4 regions of the Isoptericola sp. NPDC056618 genome follow, and region 2 is predicted to be linked to each of the others. Evidence: riboswitches for the same ligand, from Rfam matches in the RefSeq annotation. Region 2 holds a riboswitch; each other region holds the start of a gene.
What was found. Region 2 has a riboswitch for thiamine pyrophosphate ahead of ACFQ8T_RS06060 (ECF transporter S component). Riboswitches for the same ligand answer to the same signal wherever they lie in the genome.

Region 1 (5,154 bases), on a different contig from region 2:
CGGTCCCAGTCGGGGGTCGCGGAGCGCCTGGTCGACGGGCGGGACGCCCTCCTCGTGGACGACGACGCGGCGATGGCCGGCGCCCTCGTCCGCCTCGCCGACGACCCCGCCCTGCTCGACGCGATCATCGCGCACAACCGCTCCGCCGAGCTCGCGACGTCATGGCCGCGCGTGCTCGCCGACGTCGACGCCGCGTACCGCGCGGCGGCCTCGATCACGCGCTGACCGACCGGCCGCCGTCGGGCCTGGTCACGGACGGATCGGTGCCTCGGCGTATCACCGTCGCCGTGGGACCCCTCGTCACACCATGACCGGCGACGAGGGGATCGCCGGCTGACGTGAGGAGCGACGATGACCATCACGACACGCACCCGCACCCGCCGCGCACGGCTCGCCGCCGTCGTGGGCGGGCTCGCGGCGATCGCGGCCCTGGGCACGACCGCCCCGGCCGCCACGGCGGCGCCCGACGACGGCGCCGCGCCCGTCCGGGTCGAGGCGGTGACCAGCGACACGCCGGTCATGGTCGAGGACCTCAAGCTCTCCGCCCAGGCGGCCCGCACCACCTACTACTGTGCCGTCCTCGACGGCACGTTCGGCTGCAAGAACGCGAAGCCCGGCACCGGGCTCGTCGTCGCGCGGCTGTACCAGCACATCGACTACGGCGGCTTCCAGGTCGTGGTCTACAACCCGAAGTACCGGGAGGGCTGCACCGCGGGCACCGGCGACAACGAGGGCGGCGCCAACCTCGGCACCGCCCTGGCGAACAAGATCACGTCCGTCAAGACGTACAACCACTGCGACGTGCGCCTCTACAACGGCAACGACAAGACGGGGGCGCACACCGCGTTCATCGACCGGGACGACTACCTCGGCAGCTTCAACGACCGGGCGAACTCGTTCCGCATCTCCTGACACATCCGCCGACGGGAGACAGCTCCCGCCGCTACCTGCGGGCGTGGTGCGCGGCGGTGTCGTTCGTGAGAGCCGAGCGAGGCACGAGCGAATCATTCGAACGAACGACACCGCCGCGCACCACGCCCGCCTCCCTCATTCCCACTCGATCGTGCCCGGCGGCTTGCTCGTCACGTCGAGCACCACGCGGTTGACCTCGCTCACCTCGTTGGTGATGCGGGTGGAGATGACGGACAGCACGTCGTAGGGCAGGCGCGTCCAGTCGGCCGTCATGGCGTCCTCGGAGGACACGGGGCGCAGCACGATCGGGTGGCCGTAGGTGCGGCCGTCGCCCTGCACGCCGACAGAGCGGACGTCGGCCAGCAGCACGACGGGGCACTGCCAGATCTCGTCGTCCAGGCCGGCCCTGGTGAGCTCGGCGCGCGCGATGGCGTCCGCCTGGCGCAGCGTCTCGAGGCGCTCCGCCGTCACCTCGCCGACGATGCGGATGCCGAGGCCCGGGCCCGGGAAGGGCTGGCGGGAGACGATCTCCTCCGGCACGCCGAGCTCGCGGCCGACGGCGCGGACCTCGTCCTTGAACAGCGTCCGCAGCGGCTCGACCAGCTCGAACTGCAGGTCGTCGGGCAGGCCGCCCACGTTGTGGTGGCTCTTGATGTTGGCCGCGCCCTCGCCGCCGCCGGACTCGACGACGTCCGGGTAGAGCGTGCCCTGCACGAGGAACTTGACCTCTTCGCCGTGGGCGCCTGCCTCGGCGACGATGTCGCGCTGGGCGTCCTCGAAGACGCGGATGAACTCGCGGCCGATGATCTTGCGCTTCGTCTCCGGGTCGCTCACGCCCGCGAGGGCGGTGAGGAACCGCTCCTTCTCGTCGCGGATGATGAGCTTCACGCCCGTGGACGCGACGAAGTCGCGCTCGATCTGCTCGACCTCGCCCTCGCGCAGCAGGCCGTGGTCCACGTGCACGCAGGTGAGCTGGTCGCCGACGGCGCGCTGCACCAGCGCGGCGGCGACGGCGGAGTCCACGCCGCCGGACAGGGCGCAGATGACGCGCGCGTCGCCGACCTGCGCGCGGATCGCGGCGACCTGGTCGGCGATGACGTTGCCCGCGGTCCAGTCGGGGGCGAGCCCCGCGCCCTCGTAGAGGAACTTCTCCAGCACGGCCTGGCCGTGCGCGGAGTGCTTGACCTCGGGGTGCCACTGCACGCCGTACAGCCGGCGGCCGGTGTCCTCGAACGCGGCGACGGGCGAGCCGGACGACGTCGCGAGCACCGCGAAGCCCTCGGGCGCGGCGTGCACGGAGTCGCCGTGGCTCATCCAGGTGGTCTGGTGGTCGGGGGTGCCCGCCAGCAGCACGCCGGACTCGCACACCTCGACCTCGGTGCCGCCGTACTCCCGCTGCCCCGTCTGCGCGACGGTGCCGCCCAGCGCCTGCGCCATCGCCTGGAAGCCGTAGCAGATGCCGAGCACCGGCACGCCGGCCTCGAACAGCGCCGGGTCCACGAACGGCGCGCCGGTGGCGTACACCGACGACGGGCCGCCCGACAGGATGATGGCCGCCGGGTTCTTGGCGAGCATCTGCTCGGTGGTGAACGTGTGCGGCACGATCTCGGAGTAGACGCGGGCCTCGCGCACGCGGCGCGCGATGAGCTGCGCGTACTGGGCGCCGAAGTCGACGACGAGGACCGGACGCGGCGTGGGCGCCAGGTCGGCGGTGGTGGGGGTGTCGGTGGCGGGAGACGTCACCGAGCCATCGTAGCCGCCGGACGGTACCGCTCCCGGGCCTGTCCCACGGGTCACGCGGTGGGGTAGGTCACCTCGCGCGGCGGTCCGGCCCGGACCGTCAGCCCAGCCGCTCCCGCAGCTCTCGCGCGGCCCGCTCGGCGTCCGGCGCCTGCGTGATCGCCCGTACGACGACGACGCGCGACGCTCCGGCGTCGAGCACGGCGTCGAGGCGCTCCGCGGCGACGCCGCCGATGGCGAACCACGGCGTCGCCGGGCGGGTGGCGGCGACCTCGCGCAGCAGGTCGAGCCCGACGGCCGCGCGGCCGGGCTTGGTGGGCGTGGCCCACAGGGGGCCGACGCAGAAGTAGTCGACGTCCGGGTCGGCCTCCGCCGCGGCGGCCTGGTCCGCGGAGTGCGTGGACCGGCCCAGCACCGGAGCCGGCCCGAGCAGCGACCGCACGGCGGGCACCGGGAGGTCGCGCTGCCCCATGTGCACCACGGGCGTCCCGGTGAGCTGCGCGACGTCGGCCCGGTCGTTCACCGCCCAGAGCGCGCCGTGCTCCGCGGCGACGCGGGCGACCACCTCCTGCAGCTCGAGCTCGCGCGCGACGTCGAGCGTCTTGTCCCGCAGCTGCACGACGTCGACGCCGCCCGCGAGCGCCCCGTGCAGGAAGTCCTCCAGGTCGCCGCGCTCCTCGCGGGCGTCGGTGCACAGGTACAGGCGGGCGTCGGCGAGGCGGGCGCGGGTCGCGTCGGGAGCGGTCTCCGGGGCGGCACCGTGGTCGGGCGCGGTCGTGGTCACGCCGGTCAGGGTAACCACGGCCCGGGTTACAGTGGCCGCGCACGGGAGCCCCGCTCGGGGCTGAGAGGGCGTAGGAGCCGACCGTCGAACCTGATCTGGGTCATGCCAGCGAAGGGAGCGCACATGCCCACGCCCAGCAGCCCGTCCGGCACCCCGTCCGATGTCGTCGTCGTGGGCGGCGGGATCGTCGGCCTCGCCGTCGCCTGGCGCGCCGCCGCGAGCGGGCTGTCCGTCACCGTGCTCGACCCGTCGCCCGGCGAGGGCGCCACCCGCGCCGCGGCGGGGATGCTCGCGGCCGTCAGCGAGTCCGACTTCGGCGAGCGGGAGCTCGCCCGCCTCAACGTCGCGTCGGCGGCCCGCTGGCCCGACTTCGCCGCCCGCCTGGCCGCGGCGACCGGGCGCGACGTCCCCCTGCTGCGCGCCGGGTCGCTCGCCGTCGCGTACGACGCCGACGACCTCGCGCTGCTGCGCCGGGTCCTGGCGCTGCACCGGGAGTGGGGTCTCGCCTCCGCCGAGGTCTCGGTGGCCGCCGCGCGGCGGCGCGAGCCGTACCTCGGGCCGCGGCTCGCCGGGGCGGCCGTCGTCGAGGGCGACCTCGCCGTGGACCCGCGGGGGGCGCACGCGGCGCTCGTCCAGGCGCTCGGCGGCGCCCTCGTGCGCCGCACGGCGGTGCGGCTCGAGCGCGACGGCGCGGGCCGCGTCGTCGCGGTGCACGACGACGGGGGCGCGCGCCACGCCGCGGGCGCGGTCGTCCTCGCGACCGGCGCGGACGCGACGGCGGCCCTGCTCGACGGCGTCCCCGACCTGCGCGTCCCGGTGCGGCCGGTCAAGGGCGTGACGCTGCGCCTGGACGCCGGCCCGGAGCTGGCGCTGGAGCACGTGGTGCGCGGCACGGTGCAGGGGCGGCCGGTGTACGTCGTGCCACGGGGCCCGGGCACGGGCGCGGGCCCCGGCACCGGCACCGGCACCGGCACCGGGCCAGGGCACCGGGAGATCGTCGTCGGCGCCACCAGCGAGGAGCGCCCCGACGACCGCCGCGCCGAGGCAGGCGGCGTGTTCGCGCTGCTGCGCGACGCCCGCGCGCTCGTGCCCGGCATCGACGAGGCCGCGCTGGTCGACGTCACGCCGCGCGCCCGCCCGGCCACCCCCGACAACCTGCCGCTCGTCGGCGCCACCGGCGTCCCCGGCCTGCTCGCCGCCGTCGGGCACGGACGCAACGGGGTGCTGCTCGCCCCGCTCACCGCCGACGCGGTCGTGGCCGAGCTGACCGGAGCGCCTCCCCCCGACCCGGCGCTGTCCGCCGCGGACCCGCGCCGCTTCGCGCCCGCCGACCCTCTCCCCGAAGGAGCCGCCCGATGACCGCCACCCCCGCCACCCGCACCGCCGTCGTGAACGGCGAGGCCTACCCGCTCGACGGGCCGCACGGCGACGGCGTCGAGGCCGTCGTCGCGGCCCTCGTGCCCGCGTTCGTCGCCGACGGGTCCGTCCAGGGCATCGCCGTCGCCGTGAACGACGCCGTCGTCCCCCGCGGCCTGTGGGCCGGTACCCGGATCTCGCCCGGCGACCGGGTCGAGATCGTCACCGCCGTCCAGGGCGGCTGACCACGAAGCCTGACCAGGAAGCACGGAGGAAGCATGACCAGCACGCACGCCGCGGCCACGTCCCGCCCGCTCGCGCACCCTCTCGTCGACCCCCTCGTGGTCGCCGGCACGGAGATC
Region 2 (5,154 bases):
CCGGCCACCGCCGCCCAGGTCCCCCGGTCCTGGCCGACGGTCGGCTCGTCGAGCAGCACGAGCCCCGGCCGGTGCGCGAGCGCGGCCGCCAGCGCGAGCCGCCGCTGCTCGCCGCCGGACAGCCGGAACGGGTGCGCGTCGGCGAGGTGGTCCAGGCGCAGCAGCGCGAGCACCTCGTCCACGTCCACCGGGACTCCGAGGCGGCTTCCGGTGAGCTCCACCTCGTCCCGCACGCGCAGGGCGAGCAGGCCGTGCTCCGGGTGCTGCGGCACCCAGCCGCACGACCGTGCAAGGTCTCGCGAGGGGGCGGTACGCCCCGGGACGCCCCGCACCTCGCCGCCGGTCGGCCGCAGGTGCCCCGCGAGGGTGGCGACGAGCGTGGACTTCCCTGCCCCCGAGGGCCCCGTGACGGCCGTGAGGCGCCCCGCAGGCAGTCGCGCGGCCACGCCGTCGAGCGCCCGCGTGGTGGTACGGCCGCGCAGGCCGCGCGTCGTCAGGTCGACCTCGAGGGCGTCGACCGAGACCTCCGGCCCGGCGTCGTCCGGCGCGACCAGCGCGGCCGGGACGGGCAGCGGGGCGGGCGCCGCCACCCCGGGCAGCCAGACGCCGGCGCGCGTCAGGTCGCCGCGCGGGCCGGCCGCGCCGTCGCGCAGCGCGGCGGGCGCGACGTCGTGCGTGACCCGGCCCCCCGGCCCGAGCACCACGAGGCGGTCCAGGTGCTCGAGCCACGGCCCGACGTGGTGGTCGACCACCACGAGGGCGGTGTCCGTACCCTCCAGCGCGCCGACGACGGCGGCGCGGACCTCGGCCGCGGCGGCGGGGTCGAGCATCGCGGTCGGCTCGTCCAGGAGCAGCAGGCCCGGAGCGCTCGCCAGCGCCCCCGCGAGCGCGAGCCGCTGCAGCTCGCCGCCCGAGAGGGCCGACGTCGGCCGGTCGGGCGGGTACCGCAGCCCGACCCGGTCGAGAGCCTCCCGGGCCCGACGCCAGATCTCCTCCCGCGGCAGGCCGGAGTTCTCGGGGCCGAAGGCGGCGTCCCGGCCGATCCGGGCCGCGACGACCGCGGAGCCCGGGTCCTGCGGCACGAGCCCCACCCCGCCGTCCACGTGGACGGTGCCGGACAGGTCACCGGGCAGCGGGTCCCCCAGGACCCCCGCCAGGGCGTGCAGCACGGTCGACTTGCCCGCCCCGCTCGGCCCGACCAGGCCGACGCACTCCCCCGCGCCGACGGCGAGGTCGAGGCCCTCGATCGTCGGGGCCCGGCGCCCGGTGGGCCGCCAGCTCAGCCCCCGCACGAGCGCCCGGACGTCGTCGCGCGCCACGCCGTCAGGCCCGGGCGCGATCGGCGGCACGACCGTCGCCGCGGTCGGCGAGGTCGCGCCCCGGCCCGAACGCGTCGAGCACGCCGGCCCGCGCGAGGGCGCGCACGAGCGCCGCGCCTCCCAGGCCCGCGAGCAGCGCGCCGGACAGCGCGAAGAGGCCCAGGTACGCCAGCCGGAAGCCCCACGCCCAGTCCGGGTAGTAGGCGAACCACTCGTAGACGGCGCCGCACGCGCCCGCCGTCGCACCCGCCAGGGCCGCGACGGCGGTGCCGAACCGGCGGTAGAGGAACAGGGCGAGCACGAGCTCGGCGCCGAACCCCTGGACGACGCCGGAGACGATCGCCGAGAAGCCCCAGCCGGCGCCGAGCAGTGCCTCGACGCTCGCGGCGACGACCTCGGTGAGCAGCGCCGCGCCCGGGCGGCGGACGATGAGGCCGCCCAGCACGCCGCCGAGCAGCCAGCCGCCCCCGAGCAGCCCGGTGGCCGGCGGGAAGGCGACGGCCAGCCCGGCGGAGAGCAGGTGGTAGAGCTGGGTCCAGCCCCAGAAGACGACACCGACGGCCACGCCGAGCATGGCCACGGTGACGAGGTCGACGGTGCGGTACCGCAGGGACGGGCTGCGCAGGACAGTGGGCGCGGACATTCCAGGTAACTCCCTTCGCCGGTGCTAACCGGAGCAGGTTCCAAGGGTCTGCGGCTGTGCCCGCACTCTCAGCGCCCCTTCGACGGCGCTCCCCTGTCATGGGTGTCTTCAGATGTGGCGGCCGACGACGCGGCCGCAGGTCCGACCCTAGGCGACCACGGCGACGGCGCAAGGGCGTCCCGCACCGTGAAACCCCTGGTCACGCAAGAAGGCCCGGAACCATGAGGTTCCGGGCCTTCTCGTCGGGGTGGAGCTGAGGGGACTCGAACCCCTGACCCCCTGCATGCCATGCAGGTGCGCTACCAGCTGCGCCACAGCCCCGAGAACCGACTCTCGCGACCGCGGACGGCCAGGCGATTCGTCTGATTCGGTGTGTTCCTCCGGGCTTGCGCCCCTCGGAACGTCGATATCTTAGGCAGACTTCGGGCCAGGTTCCAAATTCCAGTCCGGCCCCGCCTGCCAGCGGTCCAGGGGGTACCCCGCGCCCACGTTGTGCGCCACGAGGCGCCAGGCCGGCACGGCCCCCTCCCCCGCACGGTGCAGGTGCGACCAGTGCACGTTGTGCATGCCCGACAGCCCGCGCCAGGTGGTCGGGTCGAGCCCGAGCAGCGCCGTCACCGCCAGCGAGATGGCGGCCCCGTGCGACACGACGACGAGCGTCGCGTCGTCGTCCAGGTCCGCGGCGTGCTCGGCCACGGCCTCGGCCATGCGCTGCGCGACCGCCGCCTTCGTCTCGGCCCCCGCGCCCACGGGTTCGGCGCCGAGGCGCCAGGCCGCGTACTCCTCGGGCCAGCGCTCCTGCAGCTCGGCGCCCGTGAGGCCCTCCCAGTCGCCGAAGCCGCGCTCGCGCAGGCGCTCGTCCGTGACCAGGGGCTCCCCGCCGAGCGCGTCCGCGTAGGCGTTCGCCGTCTCGACGGCGCGGCCCAGGTCGGACGACACGATGCGCGTCGCACGGTGCGACGACGCGAGCGCGGAGCCGCCCTCCGCGGCCTGCCAGCGCCCGACCTCGTCGAGCGGGATGTCGATCTGCCCCTGCAGCCGCAGGGAGGCGTTGTAGGCGGTGCGGGCGTGCCGCAGCAGGACGACGGTGCCGGCCGTCACCGCTCGTCGCCCGCGAGCCGGATCGCTCCGTCGCCCCCGCCGTCGCCGTACTCGGCGGCGGCCGCCGCGCCGTCGCCGCCGCGCGCGTCCTCCGGCAGCTCGACCGCCGGGCAGTCCTTCCACAGGCGCTCGAGCGCGTAGTACACGCGGTCCTCGGCGTGCTGCACGTGGACGACGACCTCGCCGAAGTCGAGCAGCACCCACCGCGCCTGCGCCTTGCCCTCGCGGCGGATCGGCTTGGACCCGGCGAGGAACATCGCCTCCTCGACGGCGTCCACGATGGCAGAGACCTGCCGCTCGTTCGTGCCCGAGGCGATGAGGAACACGTCGGTGAGCACCAGCTGGTCGCTCACGTCCAGCGCGATGATCTCCTGCGCCTTGCGGTCCGAGGCGGCCCGAGCGGCGACGACCGCCAGCTCGACGGCGCGGGGGCTGGCGGTCATGCAGCGGCTCCGGGGTGCTCGTACGGGAGGACGACGCTCGCGGGCGCGGCGCCGTCGGTCGTGAAGTCCTGGGCGCCGTTGTCCCCGAGCAGCAGCTTCCAGACCAGGAGCCCCAGCACGAACGCGACGACCACGAGGACGATGTAGTGCAGCCAGGTGTAGGACGCCTCGGGCTCGTCCCAGTCCTCGTCGTCGTCCTCGTCGTCCAGCGGCGCGGCCGAGCGCGCCCGGACGGGCTGCTCCGACGCGACCAGCGCGTCGAACGGGGACGCGGCGGGTCGCTCCGGCGCGGCCGCCGGCTGCGCGGCCCCCGCCGAGGTGCGGGACGGCGGCACGGACGCGGGCCGTTCGGTGGCCGGGCTGGCCCAGGGCAGCGGGGGTGCCGTTGACGCGGGGGCGGCGGTCGGCGCCGGGCTCGGGGCCGCCTGCGCGGGCGGCGCAGACACCGGGGCCGACGTGGCACCGAACGGCGAGGAGGTGCCCGTCGTCGCGAACGGGGAACGACGGGCGGCGCCGTCGGGGCGCGGCGCGACCGTGGCCGGCGGGCTGGCCGCCGGGGCCGCGGGCGCGGCGCTCGCCGGGGTGCTCGACGGGGCGGCCACCGGCGGCAACCCGTACCCGGTGGCGGAGCCCGCCGCGGCGGCGCCCTGGTCACGGCGGGTCGAGGGACGCGCGGGCGGCGCGGCCGGGGCGCCGGACGGCGCCGCGGGACGCACCGAGGGCGTCGGGGCGACGGCGCGGGACATCTCGCCGGTCGGTCGCTGGATCGGGGCCAGCCGACCCGTCTCGTCCAGCCCGCGCACCCCGGCGGAGGTGGACGGCGGCCGCACCATCGGCGCGGGCGCGGGGGCGGGCGCCGGGCTCTGCTCGCGGAGGGAGCGGCGGGACGGCGCGCTGGCCGCCGGCGCGGAGAACCGCGGCGCCGGCGCCGGCCCGGCGGGCGGGGCGAACGGCGACCTCGCTGCGGCGGGCTCGCCGTACTCGGGCCCGGACGGCGCAGGCGGACCGGCGCTCGCCTGCGCGGCGGCGGCCGCCTGCTCCCGCTCGCGGATCTCGCGGCGGGTCAGCGGGCGGGACGGGTTGTTGTCACTCATCGAGACCTCGATACAGACCGTGCTTGGCGATGTACTGGACCACGCCGTCCGGCACCAGGTACCACACCGGTTGGCCGGCCTGCGCCCTGCGACGGCAGTCGCTCGACGAGATCGCCAGCGCCGGGACCTCCAGCGTCGTGACCCCGTCGTGGGGCAGGCCGTCCACCATGAGCTGGTGCCCCGGCCGCGTGACAGCCACGAAGTGTGCCATCTCCCACAGGAGCGCGGCATCCTTCCAGGTCAGGATCTGCTCGATCGCGTCGGCGCCGCTGATGAAGAACAGGTCGGCGTCGGGTCGTTGCTCGTGCAGGTCCCGCAGCGTGTCGACGGTGTAGGTGAGGCCCGGACGGTCGATGTCGACCCGGCTCACCGTGAACCGGGGGTTCGACGCCGTCGCGATCACCGTCATCAGGTAGCGGTGCTCGGCCGGGGACACCCGCTGGTGCTGCTTGAAGGTCGGCTTGCCCGTGGGCACGAAGACGACCTCGTCGAGGTCGAGCAGCGCCGCCGCCTCGCTGGCGGCGACCAGGTGCCCGTGGTGGATGGGGTCGAAG
Region 3 (5,154 bases), on a different contig from region 2:
CTCCGCAAGCGGTTCCTCACCCCGCTCGGCCTGGTCGCCGGGTTCATGGACGCCACGGGCGGCGGCGGCTGGGGGCCGGTGGGCACGCCCGCCATCCTGGCGAGCGGCCGCATGGAGCCCCGCAAGGTGATCGGCTCGATCGACACCAGCGAGTTCTTCGTGGCCGTCGCCGCGAGCCTCGGCTTCCTCTTCGGCCTCGGGACCGCGGGCATCAACCCGACCTGGGCCCTGGCGCTGCTCATCGGCGGCCTGATCGCCGCGCCGATCGCCGCATGGCTCGTCCGCCTGGTGCCGCCGCGCGTCCTCGGATCCGCCGTCGGCGGGATCATCGTGCTCACCAACGTCCGCACCCTGCTGAGCCTCGATGAGTTCCCCGTGAGCGACGGCGTGCGGGGTCTCGTCCTCGGGCTCATCGCGGTCGGCTGGGCCGCCGCCGTCACCTACTCGTTCCGCGAGCACCGCAAGGCGGTCGCGGCGGAGCGGGCCGAGGCGGCGGGCGAGCACCCCGAGGCCGCTGCGACGACGGTCGCCTGACGCCTGCCCCGGCACGGCCGGGGCCACCGACGACACCACCGCCACCGCACGTCACCCGCCGTGCGGTGGCGGTGTCGTGCCGTCCCGGTACCGTGGTGAGGCCAGGAGAACTGCGCGCCGGACCCAGCTGCACGGCACTGGGGGGTGAGCCTCGATGTCCAGCACGCCCAACGACACACCGCGCCGCGAGCTCGTCGCTCTCGCGGAGCTGCTGGGCGCCGGGAGCCAGCTGCTCGTCGGCCGGTACCGCGTCGACGTCGCCACGGGGGAGTGGTGGTGGTCGGACGAGGTCTTCCGGATCTTCGGTCGTGAGCCGGGCAAGATCGCGCCGGGACCGGAGGTGCTGCGCGCCCACCTGCACCCCGACGACCGCGAGCGGCTCTCCCGGACGGCGGTGGTCGCGCTCGGCACCGGGCGGCCGTTCTCGGGGGCGCACCGCGTCGTGGACGACCACGGGCGCACCCATACCGTCGTCGTGACCGGACAGGGGAGGCACGGGGCCGACGGCGCGTCGTCGCAGATCGTCGGCTACGTCATCGACGCGAGCCCGGTCGTGCGGGACGCGCTGGAGCGCGAGGCGCACAGGGCCGTGTCCCGAGCGTTCGTCGCGGCCGCGGCCGCCGAGCAGGCCAAGGGCGCCATCATGGCGGTGTGCGGCGTGGACGAGTCGGTCGCCACCGAGGTGCTCGCGGACGCCGGCGCGCAGGTCGGGATCTCCGCCCAGTCGGCGGGGGAGCAGGTGATGAAGGGGCTCGCGCGGCCCGTCGGGGACCGCGACGCCGCGCTCACGGCGGCGGAGGTGGTGCGGTCCGCCCCGCCGGCCCAGGACGCGGCGGACCGGCTCAGCCAGGCGCTCGCCACCGTGCGGCCGGTGGACCGGCCGCACGGTCACGACGCGCAGCTCGCCCGCCGGCGTCCGCGCGCGAGCCACTGACCCGCAGGGCGGGCCCGTCAGGAGCGGGGGATCAGCGGCCGGGCACGAACCGGGCCGCCGCGCGCACGGCGCCCTTGCGGGCGAGGCGCTTCGCGAGCACCGCGACCCCGCCCGAGACCGCCGCGAAGGTGACGGCCTGGATGATCGAGATCTCGTCGTCGTCCACGTTGGTGGGCGCCACGCTGCCCGTCGTCTTCTCCCAGACCACCCCGATCAGCTTCTGCGCGACCCATCCGGCGGCGATCGTCAGCACCACCGTGCCGACCTTCACGCCCAGCGGCTGCTCGGTGTCCGTCACGTGCTCTCCCTCGGTAGGTCCCGGCGCGGCCGCGGCATGACCGCGCGTCGTCTCGCGTGCGTCCGCGGCCGCCGGACGGCGTCACGGCACGTCAGGCACGTCACACCCCGAGGTCGAGGACTGCACCACGGTAGCGCGGCGTCGACGGGTAGGCTCGTGGTGATACGACAGGGGAGCGCCCACCGGCGCTGAGAGTGCGGACCGCCGCAGACCCTCGAACCTGATCCGGTTAGCACCGGTGGAGGAAGTCGGGAATCTCGTTCCCTGCGGACGGCCGCACCACGACGGTGCCGGGTGCCCGCAGGACCCCCTTCTCGCACCTTGAGGAGGACAGCATGAAGCTGACGACCACGGCCCGGACCACGGCGGCCGCCGCGGGCGTCGTCGCCCTGCTGCCGCTGCTGGCGGCGTGCGGCGGGGCGGCCCCGGACGACGCGAGCGGCGCGGCGTCGAGCACGGTCACGCTCGTGACCCACGACTCGTTCGCCGTCTCCGACGACGTCCTGGCCGCGTTCGAGAAGGAGTCCGGTCTCACCGTCGAGCAGGTGGCCCCGGGCGACGCGGGCACGCTGGTGAACCAGCTCGTGCTCACCAAGGACGCGCCGCTGGGCGACGTCGTGTTCGGCGTGGACAACACGTACGCGTCGCGGGCCGTCGACGCCGGGGTCTTCGAGGAGTACCAGCCGGCCGACCTCGCCCCGGAGGTCGCGGCCTACGCGCCCGACGACCTGGCGGGCACGCTGACGCCCGTCGACGTGGGCGACGTGTGCATGAACCTCGACGACGGCTGGTTCGCGAAGAACGGCGTCACGCCCCCGACGACGCTCGAGGACCTCGCGAAGCCGGAGTACGCGGACCTCACCGTCGTGACCAACCCGGCGACGTCGTCCCCCGGCCTCGCGTTCCTGCTCGCGACGATCGGCGCCTTCGGCACGGACGGCTGGGAGGCCTACTGGGCCGACCTGCGCGACAACGGCCTCAAGGTGGCAGAGAGCTGGGAGGACGCGTACTACGTGGACTTCTCCGGCGCCGGGGAGGGCGGGCAGCGACCGATCGCGCTGTCGTACGCGACGTCGCCCGCGTTCACCGTGAGCGACGACGGGAAGACCTCCGCCACGAGCGCGATGCTCGACACCTGCTTCCGGCAGGTCGAGTACGCGGGGGTGCTGTCCGGCGCCGAGAACCCCGAGGGCGCCAAGAAGCTCGTGGACTTCCTGACGAGCGCCGAGTTCCAGGCCGACGTGCCCGGCCAGATGTACATGTACCCCGCCGACCCGGACGTGGAGCTGCCCGCCGACTGGCAGCAGTTCGCGCCCCTGGCCGACGAGCCGTTCGAGGTGGCGCCCGCGGACGTCGCCGCGCACCGCGACGAGTGGATCGAGCAGTGGACGGCGACGGTCGTCGGCTGACGCGCCCCGTGCCCCGCGCCCCCCGCAGCACCGCCCGCCCGGCAGCACGGGCGGCGCGGTCGCGCGCCGAACGGTCGCGCGCCGAACGGTGGCGCGGAGACCGGTGGGGCGCGTGGCTCGGCTGGGGCGCCGCCGTCGCGCTCCCGCTGGGCTTCCTCGCGGTCTTCTTCGCGTGGCCGGTGGTGTCGCTCGTCCTGCAGGGGTTCTTCACCGAGACCGCGGCGGGGCGGGAGCTCGACCTGTCCGGCTTCGCCGAGGTGCTGTCCCAGGAGCGCACGTGGCGGATCGTCGGGCAGACGCTCGCCCAGGCGCTCACCGGCACGCTGCTGTCGGTGCTGCTGGGGCTGCCCGGAGCGTACGTGCTCTACCGGTGCCGGTTCCCCGGGCGCACTCTGGTGCGGGGCTTGGTGACGGTGCCGTTCGTGCTGCCCAGCGTCGTCGTCGGGGTCGCCTTCCGCGCGCTCTTCGCGCCCGGCGGGCCGCTCGGCTGGGCGCACCTGGAGGAGAGCTTCGCCGGCATCGTGCTGGCGCTGGTGTTCTTCAACTACGCGGTGGTGGTGCGGACCGTCGGCGGCATGTGGGAGCGGCTCGACCCGCGCGCCCAGCAGGCCGCCCGTGCGCTCGGCGCGACGCCCTGGCGCGCGTTCCGCACCGTGACGCTGCCCGCGCTCGGCCCGGCGATCGCGTCGGCCGCCGCGGTGGTGTTCCTCTTCTGCGCGACGGCGTTCGGCGTCGTCCTCGTCCTCGGTGGCCTGCGCTACGGCACGATCGAGACGGAGATCTGGACGCGCACCACCCAGTTCCTCGACCTGCGCTCGGCGGCGGTGCTGTCGGTGCTGCAGCTCGTCGTGGTGGCCGGCGCGCTGCTGGTCAGCTCCCGCGCCCGGGCGCGCCGGGAGCGGGCCCTGCACCTCACGAGCGACAGCGTGTCCACGCACCGGCTGCGGCTGCGCGCGGGCGCCGACGGCACGGACGTCGTGCCGGCGCTCGTCACCCTCGTCGTGGTCGCCTGGCTGCTCGTGCTGCCCATGGCGGGGCTCGTCACGCGGTCGCTGCGGGCTCCCGACGGCTCCTGGGGCCTCGACAACTACGCGGCCCTCGGCACCACCGGCGGGCGCAACGCCCTGACCGTCACGGTCTGGGAGGCGCTGGGCAACTCGCTGCGCACCGCCGCGTGGGCCGCGCTGATCGCCGTCGTCGTGGGCGGCCTCGTGGCGCTCGTCGTGTCGCGTCGCCCGCGGCGCGCGGGCCTGCGGCGCGCCGTCGGGGTGCTCGACGCCGCGTTCATGCTGCCCCTGGGCGTCTCCGCCGTGACGGTGGGCTTCGGCTTCCTCATCACGCTGGACAAGCCGCTCGGGCTCGACGTCGACCTGCGCACCTCCGGCGCGCTCGTCCCGATCGCGCAGGCCGTCGTCGCGATCCCGCTCGTGGTGCGCACGATGCTGCCGGTGCTGCGCGCCATCGACCCGCGGCTGCGCGAGGCGGCCGCCACGCTGGGCGCGCCGCCGGGGCGGGTGCTGCGGACCGTCGACGGCCCGCTGGGCGCGCGGTCGCTGGGGCTGGCGATCGGGTTCGCGTTCGCGGTCTCGCTCGGCGAGTTCGGCGCGACGTCGTTCCTCGCCCGCCCGGACACGGCCACGCTGCCTGTGGTGATCTACCGGCTGATCGGGCGGCCCGGGGCCGAGAACTACGGGATGGCGCTCGCGGCGTCCGTGGTGCTGGCCGTGCTCACCGCGACCGTCATGATGGTGGCCGAGCGCCTGCGCGGCGACCGGCCGGGAGGAGAGTTCTGATGGAGCAGGGCCAGACGACGGGGCTCGCCGTGCGCGACGCCGTCGTGCGGTACGGCGCCACGCGCCGCCGACCGGGGTCGGTCGCGGTCGACGGGGTGTCGCTCGACGTCGCCGCCGGCGAGATCGTCGCGCTGCTCGGCCCGAGCGGCTGCGGCAAGTCGTCGCTGCTGCGCGCCGTCGCCGGGC
Region 4 (5,154 bases), on a different contig from region 2:
GGCCGACACGGTGAACCGGAGGAACTCGCCCGGCGCGATGCCGGCGTCGGCGTCGTCGGCGGTCCACTCGATGCTCGCCGGCGCCTCGGTGACGGTGGTGCCGTGCACCTCGACGGGCTCGGGCAGGGGCGCCTGGGTGACCTTCGCGGTCCAGCCCGGCACGGGCTCGACGGACACGCTGGTGAAGGGGGTGTCGGTGGGCAGGTCGACCTGCACCGCGGTGGTCGAGGCCTCGGCGGACTCGTTCGGGACCTTGAAGGTGAGGGTGGCGTACGACCCGGCCTCGGCCGCGTCGGGGGTCACGGTCACGTGCGCCGACGCGGCGGTCGCGCCGAGCACGAGGGCGGGGAGGGCGAGCGCGGCCGCGCCGGCGAGGCGACGCGGGCGGAGGGCAGGGGTGGTCCTGGACATGGGTTCTTCTGCTCCTGGCTGTCAGGTGTGTCAGTCGGTCGTGGGACGGCGAGGGACCCGCCCCCGTCCGACGACGGACCAGGGCAGGGTCAGGCGGCGCGCGCGAGGGCGCCCGGGAGCAGCAGCGGGGGCCCGCGTGGGGGCGTGCGCCGGCGGACGCGGGCCGGGTGGGGGCGCCAGGTGCGCCCGACGACGACGGCGTGCTCGCGGACCACCGGAAGCGCCCGCGGCTCCTGCACGAGGAGCGCGACGTGCCGCAGGTGCCCCACCACGGTGAGGGCCGCCCGGTCGCCCGCCGCGAGCAGCAGGGCGGTGAGCAGCACCGCGGCGGCGTGCGCGGCGAGCATCCAGGTCGTCGTCCCGGCGTCGCCCGCGTGGTGCAGCAGCCCGCCGCCCGTCGCGGGCGCGAGGGAGCCCGGGCCCATGGCGTGGAGCGCGTGGCCGTCCGGGGTGGCGCCCGGGGTCGCGAGCGGAGCCGAGGGAGCACCCGTGCCCGCCGCGCCGAGCACGGACAACGTCGTGTGCTGCACGAACTGCAGCGCGACCATCGCCGGCAGGAGGCGAGGGAGGGTCAGACGGCGGCGCGCGGTCCACACCGCGAGCGGCGCCGTGAGCGCCGCGACGACGAGCCAGGCGAGGGGTGCCGCGGGGAGCGCGCCGCCGGCCAGGAGATGGGCGGCGGCCGCGATGCTGAGCGTCGTGCCGGCGACGAGGAGCTCGCGCACACGACGGACGACCACGGGCACCCCCGCACCCTACCGCGGCGTCGGCCGGGACCTGCAGCCCCGCCCCGGGCGGCCGTTCGGGCGACGGCGGAGCCGGCCACGACACACCGCGCGGGACGCCGGACCCGCCGGGGCCGTCCTGGGCTACGGTGGGCGCCACGACACGGGGTGCGTCCCGACCGGTCATCGCCGCGACTTCGTCACGGCCGGCCGGCGGGCGCTGAGAACACACCCGTCGAACCTGATCTAGCTCGTACTAGCGAAGGGATGTCGACATGAGTGCGCGCGCACCTGAAGACAGCTCCGCCGGCCGCGCCGGCACCACCACCCCTGCTCACGCCGCCCCCGCTCCCGTCTCGTCGCCGACGACGGCGCCGCGGACGGGCAGCAGGCCCCGGGTCCTGGCGGTCGCCGGGTCCGACCCGTCCGGCGGCGCCGGCATCCAGGCGGACCTCAAGTCGATCGCGGCCGCGGGCGGCTACGGGATGGCCGCCGTCACGGCCCTGACCGTGCAGAACACCCGCGGCGTGCGTGACGTGCACGTGCCGCCCGCCGCATTCCTGGCCGCGCAGCTCGACGCCGTCGCCGACGACGTGGCCGTCGACGCCGTGAAGATCGGGATGCTCGCCTCGGCCCCGGTGGCCCGGGCGGTGGCCGCGTGGCTCGACGGGCTGGCGCGTGCCGCATCCCACCCGTCCGGGCCGTCCGGCGCGACCGCGCGCCCCGCCGTCGTCCTGGACCCGGTCATGGTGGCGACCAGCGGGGACCGGCTGCTCGACCCGGCGGCCGAGGACGCCGTGCGGGACCTGCTCGGCCGGGTGGACGTCGTGACGCCGAACCTGCCCGAGCTCGCGGTCCTCGCGCAGGAGCCCCCCGCCGCGGACTGGCCCGCCGCCCTCGAGCAGGCGCGACGGCTGGCCGCCCGGCACGGGGTCCTGGTGGTGGCGAAGGGCGGCCACCTCCTCGCGCGGTCAGAGGCGAGGGACGTGGGCGCCCCGGACGCCCTCGTCGGTCCGCGGGGCGTGCTCGTGGAGCTCGCCGGCCCTCGACTGACCAGCACCTCCACCCACGGCACCGGCTGCTCGCTGTCCAGCGGGCTGGCCGCCCGGTACGCGCGCACGGGCGACTGGGCGGAGGCGCTGCGCGGCACGAAGGCCTGGCTGACCGCGGCGATCCGGGCGGGGGAGGCCCTGCGCGTCGGCGGCGGGAACGGTCCCGTCGACCACCTGGTGGGGCTGCGCGCGGGCGGCGCGGAACCCCAGGCGGCGTCCTGTGCGGCCCGTGCGTCCGGGGCGGGCGCGGAGGACGTCGTCGCCCGGTGGTGGGACGACGCCGCGGACGTGCGCGCCGCGATCGACGACCTGGCGTTCGTCCGGTCGCTGGGCGACGGGACCCTCGACGCCGACCACTTCCGCGCCTACCTGGAGCAGGACGCGCTCTACCTGCGCGACTACGCGCGCTGCCTCGCCCGGGCGAGCGAGCTCGCGCCCACGCGGGCCGAGCAGGCGTTCTGGGCCGGTGGCGCGCACGGCGCCCTGGTGACGGAGCTCGACCTCCACACGCGCTGGCTGGGCGGGGAGCCGCAGGACGTGCCCGCCAGCGCCACGACGGCCGCCTACCTCGACCACCTGCGCGCGGCCGGCGACGACTACGTGACCCTCGTGGCCGCCGTCCTGCCCTGCTACTGGATCTATCAGGACGTGGGGGAGCGGCTGGCCGCGCGCAACCACGCGGGCCACCCGTACGCGGCGTGGCTGGGCACCTACGCCGACGACGCGTTCGCGGACGCGACGCGGGAGGCCGTCGCGATCCTGCGCCGCGCCGCCGCGGCGTCCGACGCGTCCACCCGGGACCGGATGGCGGCGGCGTTCCGCGCGGCGTGCGAGCACGAGCTGGCGTTCTTCGACCAGACGGGCCTCCCCGGCACGACGGGCACCTCAGGCACAGCAGGCACAGCGGGCAGGGGAGGCACGACCGAGGGCGTCGACGGGCGCCCCGCCGATCGCGTCGCGGTGGGCTGACCGCGGCCGGCCGGATCCCCGTCGTGGGGCCCGTCGCGGGACCCGCCGTCCTGCCCGACGGCGGGATCCCGCGGCGGTAAGCGGTGTCCCGGTTCGGGGACCCACCGCGTGATCGGGGCAAGCGTGTCGGAGGCGAGTGAGAGAATGAGTGTGATGCCCGACACGAAGCGCACTTCGCGCAGCCGCAGCCGAGGCGCACGCCGCGCCGATCCCTCCGACAGTCCCAGGAGGAGCCCCGCCTCCTCCGCTCCCCGACGTCCCGCTGCGCCCGGCACCCCGCCGGGTCGCGCCGAGGGGCCGCCCGGCCCGCCGGGCGCCGGCCCTGCGGCGGCCGTCGCCCCTGCGGGCTCCGAGCTCTCCACGTTCGCGTCCGTGCGCCGGCTCTACCCGTACGTCCGGCCCGCGTTGCCGCGCATGGTCGGGGGCCTCTTCTCGGCGCTCGGCGCGAGCCTCGCCGCGCTGGCGATCCCGCGCGTGCTGCAGGCCCTCGTCGAGGGCCCGCTCGCGGAGGGCGCCGCCGCCCACGACCTCGGCGCCCTCGTGGTGCCGGTCCTCCTGGTGCTCGTGCTGGGGGTCGCGGAGGCCGGGTTCGTCCTGCTGCGCCGCAACCTCGTGATGTACCCCGGCACGCGGGTCGAGGCCGAGCTGCGGATGGCGCTGTTCCGCCACCTGCAGGACCTGCCCGTCGCGTTCCACGACCGGTGGCCCGGGGGGCAGCTGCTGAGCCGGATCATGGGCGACCTCGGCCTGCTGCGCCGCTGGCTGGTCTTCGGCGTCCTGCAGCTCGTCGTCAGCATCGTGACGATCGTGGTCGGCGTGGGCATCCTGCTGGCCACCGCCGGCTGGCTCGGCCTCGTGTACCTCGCGGGCGCGATCCCGGTGACGGTCATCGCGTTCCGCTTCTCGCGGCGGTACCGCGTCATCGCGCGCCTGTCGCAGGACCAGTCGGGCGACCTCGCCACGACGGTCGAGGAGTCCGTGCACGGCATCCGCGTGCTCAAGGCGTTCGGCCGCGGGCGCGACGCCCTCGACTCGTTCACCGACCAGGCGGAGGAGCTGCGTCGCACGGAGATCCGCAAGGCGGGCAACCAGGCCACCGTCACCACGTCGCTGCAGCTCATCCCCGAGGTCACGCTGGCCGTCTGCCTCGTGCTCGGCACGGTGCTCGCCGCCCAGGGGCAGATCACCGTCGGCAGCCTCGTCGCCTTCTTCCTGACGACGGCCGTGATCAACGGCCCCGTGGTCGACCTCGGCATGACCCTGTCGATGACGCTCAACGCGCGCACCGCCGTCGACCGCTTCTTCGAGGTGATGGAGACCCCGAACCCGCTGGCCGACCCGGCCGACCCCGTCGAGCCCGGCCCGGCGCGAGGCCACGTCGAGCTCCGCGACGTCACGTTCCGCTACGAGGACGCGGAGCGGCCGGTCCTCGCGCACGTCGACCTCGAGCTGCCCGTCGGCACGACGACGGCGCTCGTCGGCCTCACCGGCTCGGGCAAGTCCACCCTCGCGATGGTCGTGCCGCGCATCTTCGACGTCACCGGCGGCGAGGTGCTGCTCGACGGCGTGGACGTGCGGCGCCTGCGCCGGCACGACGTGCGCCGCGCCGTCGCGGTCGCGTTCGAGGACCCCACGCTGTTCTCCGCGTCGGTGCGGGACAACGTGCTGCTCGGCGTCCCGGAGGCGGGCCCCGACGCCGTGCCGGAGGAGGAGCGCGAGCGGCGCCTGCACGAGGCGCTCGAGGTGGCGCAGGCGGGCTTCGTCGCCGACCTGCCGCAGGGCGTCGAGACCCGCATCGGGGAGGAGGGGCTGTCCCTGTCCGGCGGGCAGCGGCAGCGGCTCGCGCTCGCCCGGGCCATCGCGGCACACCCCGCCGTGCTCGTGCTCGACGACCCGCTGTCCGCGCTCGACGTCGCCACCGAGGAGGCCGTCACCACGCGCCTGCGCGACGTCCTCGACGGCACGACCAGTCTCGTCATCGCGCACCGGCCGTCCAC

Region 1: another riboswitch for thiamine pyrophosphate. It lies ahead of ACFQ8T_RS16195 (FAD-dependent oxidoreductase); the one in region 2 lies ahead of ACFQ8T_RS06060 (ECF transporter S component).
Region 3: another riboswitch for thiamine pyrophosphate. It lies ahead of ACFQ8T_RS07420 (thiamine ABC transporter substrate binding subunit); the one in region 2 lies ahead of ACFQ8T_RS06060 (ECF transporter S component).
Region 4: another riboswitch for thiamine pyrophosphate. It lies ahead of ACFQ8T_RS05565 (bifunctional hydroxymethylpyrimidine kinase/phosphomethylpyrimidine kinase); the one in region 2 lies ahead of ACFQ8T_RS06060 (ECF transporter S component).

What each region holds. Positions count from the first base shown of each region.
Region 1 is NZ_JBHTVZ010000014.1:110,279-115,432, reverse strand. It holds gene ACFQ8T_RS16215 (glycosyltransferase family 4 protein) at 1-225, shown strand, start outside; gene ACFQ8T_RS16210 (hypothetical protein) at 352-912, shown strand; gene guaA (glutamine-hydrolyzing GMP synthase) at 1,048-2,655, opposite strand; gene thiE (thiamine phosphate synthase) at 2,753-3,436, opposite strand; TPP riboswitch at 3,468-3,570, shown strand; gene ACFQ8T_RS16195 (FAD-dependent oxidoreductase) at 3,560-4,795, shown strand; gene thiS (sulfur carrier protein ThiS) at 4,792-5,037, shown strand; gene ACFQ8T_RS16185 (thiazole synthase) at 5,071-5,154, shown strand, end outside.
Region 2 is NZ_JBHTVZ010000003.1:37,616-42,769, forward strand. It holds gene ACFQ8T_RS06055 (ATP-binding cassette domain-containing protein) at 1-1,349, opposite strand, end outside; gene ACFQ8T_RS06060 (ECF transporter S component) at 1,324-1,962, opposite strand; TPP riboswitch at 1,956-2,067, opposite strand; tRNA gene ACFQ8T_RS06065 (tRNA-Ala) at 2,211-2,283, opposite strand; gene ACFQ8T_RS06070 (histidine phosphatase family protein) at 2,374-3,063, opposite strand; gene rsfS (ribosome silencing factor) at 3,060-3,506, opposite strand; gene ACFQ8T_RS06080 (hypothetical protein) at 3,503-4,600, opposite strand; gene nadD (nicotinate-nucleotide adenylyltransferase) at 4,593-5,154, opposite strand, start outside.
Region 3 is NZ_JBHTVZ010000004.1:2,383-7,536, forward strand. It holds gene ACFQ8T_RS07405 (sulfite exporter TauE/SafE family protein) at 1-534, shown strand, start outside; gene ACFQ8T_RS07410 (PAS domain-containing protein) at 689-1,468, shown strand; gene ACFQ8T_RS07415 (DUF4235 domain-containing protein) at 1,500-1,766, opposite strand; TPP riboswitch at 1,926-2,030, shown strand; gene ACFQ8T_RS07420 (thiamine ABC transporter substrate binding subunit) at 2,102-3,175, shown strand; gene ACFQ8T_RS07425 (ABC transporter permease) at 3,184-4,968, shown strand; gene ACFQ8T_RS07430 (ABC transporter ATP-binding protein) at 4,968-5,154, shown strand, end outside.
Region 4 is NZ_JBHTVZ010000002.1:531,608-536,761, reverse strand. It holds gene ACFQ8T_RS05575 (YcnI family protein) at 1-411, opposite strand, end outside; gene ACFQ8T_RS05570 (hypothetical protein) at 501-1,157, opposite strand; TPP riboswitch at 1,291-1,421, shown strand; gene ACFQ8T_RS05565 (bifunctional hydroxymethylpyrimidine kinase/phosphomethylpyrimidine kinase) at 1,412-3,157, shown strand; gene ACFQ8T_RS05560 (ABC transporter ATP-binding protein) at 3,572-5,154, shown strand, end outside.